DNA from 2 places in the Streptomyces sp. NPDC046870 genome. Region 1 is predicted to be linked to the other one. Evidence: riboswitches for the same ligand, from Rfam matches in the RefSeq annotation. Region 1 holds a riboswitch; the other holds the start of a gene.

Region 1 (3,052 bases):
ACCGTGGGCACCCTCACCGACGTGGTCACCGTCGCGACAGTCGCCCTGCTGGCCGTCGCCATCAACCGGGTGGTCCGCCGGGGCGACCGGCGGCTCGCCTCCGCCCGCGAGATCGCCGAGGCCGCCCAGCGGGCCGTCCTGCCGGAACCGGACGAGCGGATCGGCGGCTACGAGATCGCCGCCTGCTACGAGGCGGCACGGCAGGACGCGTTCATCGGCGGCGACCTGTACGCCGTACAGGACAGCCCCTACGGCGTCCGGCTGGTCGTCGGGGACGTGCGCGGCAAGGGCATGGGCGCCGTCGCCGCGGTGGCCGTGGTGATCGGCGCGTTCCGGGAGGCGGCCGAGCAGGAGGCCACGCTGGAGGCGGTCGCCGAGCGGCTGGAGCGGGCGCTGGCCCGCGAGGGCACCCGGCGCGACGGGATCGACGCCTTCGAGGGGTTCACCACCGCGGTGCTCGCCGAACTCCCGCACGGCGACGGCGCCGTACGGATCGTCAACCGCGGCCATCCGCCGCCGCTGCTGCTGCACGCCGACGGCACCCTGCGGACCCTGGCCCCGGCCGAGCCCGCGCTGCCGCTCGGCATGGGCGACCTCGGCATGTGGCCGGACCGCGCCACCGAGACCGCCTTCCCGAGCGGCGCGACCCTGCTGTTCTTCACCGACGGCCTGTCCGAGGCGCGGGACGCCCACGGCCGGTTCTACGACCCCGAACGGCGGCTCGCCGGACGCACCTTCGCCGGCCCGGCCGCACTGGTCGGCCGGCTCGCCGAGGAGGCGCGCCGGCACTCCGGGGGCGGCATGGCCGACGACATGGCGCTGCTCGCCGTGCGGCGCCCCTGACCGTCACCGCAGGTGACCGGACGACCGCCGTGCGCATAACGTCTGAGTCACCATCAAAACCGAAAGTGACTGCTGAACGAGTCCGATGCTCGGTCAACTCGCCCCTTTTGACGGGGTAGTGGCCGATAGCTCCGCTGGTGAAGACGCGAATGATCAAGCCGAACGGCTTGGAAAGTGACTGTCGGGTCTATTAACGTTCGATAACGCAGCGCGGTCGTCACAGCCGTCACAAGAGGCGGCTCCGTGCGCACGCGCCGAATCCCGCAAGGGAGCCGGGGAACCACCACCCTGGGGTGAATCACGCGAATGCCGTCGTGAACTCGCGGAGTCCACGACCGGTATACGCGCGTAGGAGACCTTCCTGCTCCGAACCCGTCAGCTAACCCGGTAGGCGAAAGGAAGGAAAGGAGTACGCCCGCGTGGCGTCCAACCGGCCTGCCCCAGAAGCCCCGTTCATACCGGCACAGCGCGAGCCCGAGACCTTCGGGTACGGCGCCTACCGCGCCGAGGAGGGCCCCTGGGAGGAGTGGAACCCCACCGAGGAGTCCGTCGCCCCGGTGCGCGGCCGGCATCGCGTCGCCAAGCAGCGCGGCGGCTTCGCGCGCAGCTCCACCGTCCTGGGCGTCGGCGTCATGGCCGCCGTCGGCGCGGGCGGCATGGCCAGCGCCAACACCGGCAAGCCGCCGGTCTCGATCTCCCTGCCGGACCTGCCCTCGGTCGGCTCCCTCTTCCACGACGACTCGGCCGACGCCCACCCGGCCGAGGCCGCCACGGCCACGCTGAGCACCGTCGGCGTGACCACGGCCGCCGGCGAGGACAGTGCCGACGCGGGCGAGGCGCTGCGCAACCGGATCATGGCCCAGGCCGAGCAGCAGCAGGGCCAGGCCGAGAGCAGGGCCACGGCCGCCGCGGTCGCCGCCGCCGAGAAGCAGAGCGCCGACGCCGCCGCCCAGGCCGAGCAGAAGGCCGCCGCCCAGGCCGCCGCGGCCAAGGAGAAGGCGGAGGCCGCCGCCGCGAAGAAGGCCGAGGAAGAGCGGCTGGCCAAGCTGGCCGAGCAGTACACGCTGCCCACCTCCTCGTACACGATCACCTCGACCTTCGGCCAGGCCGGCGGGATGTGGTCCTCCGGCTACCACACCGGCCTCGACTTCGCCGCCCCCACCGGCACCCTGATCAAGGCCGTGCACAGCGGCACGATCACCGAGGCGGGCTGGGCCGGCTCCTACGGCTACCGCACGATCCTCACCCTGGACGACGGCACCGAGCTGTGGTTCTGCCACCAGTCCTCGATCAGCGTCTCCGTCGGCCAGAAGGTCACCACCGGCGAGGTCATCGGCCGCGTCGGCGCCACCGGCAACGTCACCGGGCCGCACGTCCACATGGAGGTCCACCCCGACGGCCAGGCCACCGGCATCGACCCCATGGCGTGGCTGCGCGGCAAGGGTCTCAACCCCTGACGGTCCCGTCCCGCGCGGGATCTTTGCGAGATCTTGACGGGGACTCCGCCCCGGCGGTGGGATGCGATCACCCACCGCCGGTGTTGCCATGACGTATGACGTCACTTCGTAAACTCGGCCCGTCCGATCTCGAGGTCTTCCCGCTCGCCCTCGGCGGCAACGTCTTCGGCTGGACCGCCGACGAGCAGACCTCCTTCGCCGTCCTCGACGCCTACACCGCCGCCGGCGGCAACTTCATCGACACCGCCGACTCCTACTCCGCCTGGATCGAGGGCAACCAGGGCGGCGAGTCGGAGACGATCATCGGCAAGTGGGTCAAGGCACGCGGCAACCGCTCCGAGGTCGTCATCGCCACCAAGGTCAGCCAGCACCCGGAGTACCAGGGCCTGTCCGCGGCCAACATCAAGGCCGCCGCCGACGCCTCCCTGCGCCGCCTGGACACCGACCACATCGACCTCTACTACACCCACTTCGACAAGCCCGAGGTGCCGGTCGAGGAGATCATCGGCGCGCTGGACGAGCTGGTGAAGGCCGGGAAGGTCCGGCACATCGCCGCCTCCAACATCAGCCCCGAGCGGCTGCGGGCCTCCCTGGACTTCTCCGACCGCGAGGGCCTCGCCCGCTACGTCGCCGTCCAGCCGCACTACAACCTGGTCTCCCGGGACACCTACGAGGGCCCGTTGCAGGACCTCGTCGCCCGCGAGGGGCTGTCCGCCGTCCCGTACTTCTCCCTCGCCTCGGGCTTCCTCACC
Region 2 (3,052 bases), on a different contig from region 1:
ACGGGACGCCGGACCGAGGCCGCGGTCCGGTGCCACACCGGAGGGGACGCACGTCCGCTCCGGACACGCTTCACGATATGGGAAACTGGTCTAGACAACCTGAACACCGAAGGGCAGCAACACATGGCTGAGCGCCGCGTCAACGTCGGCTGGGCCGAGGGCCTCCACGCCCGCCCCGCCTCCATCTTCGTCCGAGCCGCCACGGCCACAGGCGTCCCGGTGACGATCGCCAAGGCCGGGGGCAACCCCGTCAACGCGGCCTCCATGCTGGCCGTCCTGGGCCTGGGTGCCCAGGGTGGCGAGGAGATCGTCCTCGCCTCCGACGCCGAGGGCGCCGACGCCGCCCTGGACCGTCTGGCCAAGCTGGTCTCCGAGGGCCTGGACGAGCTGCCCGAGACCGTCTGAGCGAGCACCGCACGAAACGCCGGAGCCGCGTTCGCCTTGTCAGGGCGGCGCGGCTTCGCCGTATGCGGGCGCACCCGCCCGACGCACGTCGATTTACCGCCCGCCAGCGGCCGGCGGACCGCCCGGGAATTTCTCGCACGACGAATTCTGGCAGCAGGAAATACCCCGCCCCGAGAATAACTCCTCTTTGTATACGGTGCGCTTGTTAAAGCCGCGGGCCCGACATGTTTACGGCATGTTGCGAAGTCCTCACGCGCTCCGTGGCGGGAGAGAACCGCAGCCGGTGCGAGCCCGTCGCACGCTCGGCGTGCAGCGTCGTGAGCGCCCGCGCGCGCTCGGCGTCGCCGCGGGCCACCGCGTCCACGATGGCACCGTGCTCCGTCCAGGACTCGACCGGGCTGACCGGCGCCTCCACCGTGTACATCCACGCGATCTTGTGCCGCAGCTGGGTGAGCACCGAGGTCAGCGAGGTGCTGCCGGAGGCCTGGGCGAGCGTCTCGTGGAACCAGCCGCCCAACGAGCGCAGGTCCTCGTTGCTGCCCCTGCGGGCCCGCTCCTGGCCCAGCCGGACCAGACCGCGCAGCACCTTCAGATGCGCCTCCGTACGCCGCTGGGCGGCCCGGGCGGCGCCCAGCGGCTCCAGCAGCGTCCGCATCTCCAGCAGGTCGGCGGCCTCCTGCTCGGTCGGCTCGGCCACGCACGCGCCCGCGTGCCGGCGCGTCACCACGAAGCCCTCGGCCTCCAGGGTGCGCAGGGCCTCGCGCACGGGGACGCGTGAGACGCCGTAGCGGCGGGCCAGGACTTCCTCGGTGAGGCGGCTGCCGCGCTCGTGGACACCCGCGACGATGTCGTCCCGGATGGCCGTGCACACCGAGTGCGCCGGAATACGCATGACCGACCTCCGCCTTAATCCCCGTGAAACGTCGACGATGGACGTGTGTTCCGTGACTCTATTCCAATGAGCCGGAATTTCCGACGGCGGGCCCTAATCCATGGCTATTTTTTGGACAGCGGTCCGGCGGCCACCGGTAAAAAGGCGAAAGCCCCGGCTCGGTGAGCCGGGGCCTCGGACAGCCGTGCGGTCGGCGTCAGACGTTCACGCCGTGCTTGCGGAGGTAGGCGACGGGGTCGACGTCCGAGCCGTACTCGGGGGTCGTGCGCGCCTCGAAGTGCAGGTGCGGGCCCGTGACGTGGCCCGTGGCCCCGGACAGGCCGATCTGCTGGCCCGGGACGACCTTCTGGCCCACCGTGACCGCGATGGACGACAGGTGGCCGTACTGGGTGTACATGCCGTCGGCCATGCGGATCACGACCTGGTTGCCGTACGCGCCGCCCCAGCCGGCGGAGACCACCGTGCCGGAGCCCACCGCGTGGACGGCCGTGCCGCTGGCCGCGTGGAAGTCGATGCCGGTGTGCGCACCGGAGCTCCACAGGGAGCTGCTCGCCTGGTAGGCGGTGGAGACGTAGGAGTGCGCGATCGGGGCGACGAAGGTGTTCAGCCGCTTGCGCTCGGCCTCACGGGCGGCCCGGACCTTCTCGGCGCGGATCCTCTGCGCCCGCTCGGCCGCCGCCTTGGCCGCGGCCTCCTCGGCCGCCTTCTGCTCGGCGGCCTGCTGCTGCGCGGCGGCCTGCGCGTCGATCTCGTCGGCGACGCCCTCGGACGCGGCGACGACCGGGGTGAGGCCGGTCTGCTCCGCGGTGTTCTCGGCGGCGAGCGCCGGGGAGCCGGCGAGGGTGCCGATCACACCGGTGGTGGTGAGGGCCGCGACGCCGGCCGCCTGGGCGGTGGTCCGCTTGACCCGGCCGGGCTTGCGGTGCTTCCCGGTGGCGCACATGAACGCCATGAAGTGGCTGGTCCTTTCCTTCCCTCTCGCCTACCGGGTTAGCTGACGGGTTCGGAGCAGGAAGGTCTCCTACGGGCCTCCTCGCACTCGCGCGGACGCCCGATTCACCCCAGGGACGGTGGGTCCCCGGCTCCCCTGGCTCGCGCCGTACGGGGACTCGGCGATGACTGTCCGGTGCCGCGGGTGCGGCGCACTGCCTGACGAACAGCCCGGACGAAGCTACGCAAGCACGTTGTCAATCCTCAAACGCATCCCGGCTTTTGTAGCGCATCCCACAGGGCAGACAGGCAACCTCCGCCCCAAAACGGGCATCTGAGGAAGGGAGTGGAACACCGTGGGGCCCTGACGACCCGTAGGTCACCAGGGCCCCACGCGCGCGTGCCGTCGTCCGGCCGCCGCGGTGGCCGTCTACTCGGCCGCCACCACGGTCACTTCACCGATGCCCAGCGCCTCCACCGGCGCCTTGATCTGCGACGCGTCACCGACGAGGACGGTCACCAGGCGGTCCACCGGGAAGGCGTTCACGACGGCCGCGGTGGCCTCCACCGTGCCCGTGGCCGCCAACTGCTGGTACAGCGTCGCCTGGAAGTCGTCGGGCAGGTGCTGCTCGACCTGGTCGGCCAGCGTGCCGGCGACGGCCGCCGCGGTCTCGTACTTCAGCGGCGCCACACCGACCAGGTTCTGCACGGCGACGTCCCGCTCGGCGTCGGTCAGGCCGTCCGCCGCGACCGTGCGCAGCACCTTCCACAGGTCGTCCAGCGCCGGGCCGGTGTTGGGGGTGTCCACGGAGCCGCTGATGGCGA

The links. Region 1 has a riboswitch for cyclic di-AMP ahead of AB0946_RS34010 (M23 family metallopeptidase). Riboswitches for the same ligand answer to the same signal wherever they lie in the genome.
Positions count from the first base shown of each region.
Region 2: linked by a shared signal. The riboswitch ahead of AB0946_RS29250 (M23 family metallopeptidase) and the one ahead of AB0946_RS34010 (M23 family metallopeptidase) in region 1 are both predicted to bind cyclic di-AMP.

Region 1 covers NZ_JBEYXM010000024.1:98,067-101,118, forward strand. The annotation lists gene AB0946_RS34005 (PP2C family protein-serine/threonine phosphatase) at 1-843, shown strand, start outside; cyclic di-AMP (ydaO/yuaA leader) riboswitch at 1,086-1,251, shown strand; gene AB0946_RS34010 (M23 family metallopeptidase) at 1,263-2,300, shown strand; gene AB0946_RS34015 (aldo/keto reductase) at 2,396-3,052, shown strand, end outside.
Region 2 covers NZ_JBEYXM010000017.1:81,805-84,856, forward strand. The annotation lists gene AB0946_RS29240 (HPr family phosphocarrier protein) at 124-405, shown strand; gene AB0946_RS29245 (GntR family transcriptional regulator) at 611-1,297, opposite strand; gene AB0946_RS29250 (M23 family metallopeptidase) at 1,494-2,249, opposite strand; cyclic di-AMP (ydaO/yuaA leader) riboswitch at 2,262-2,422, opposite strand; gene AB0946_RS29255 (pitrilysin family protein) at 2,658-3,052, opposite strand, start outside.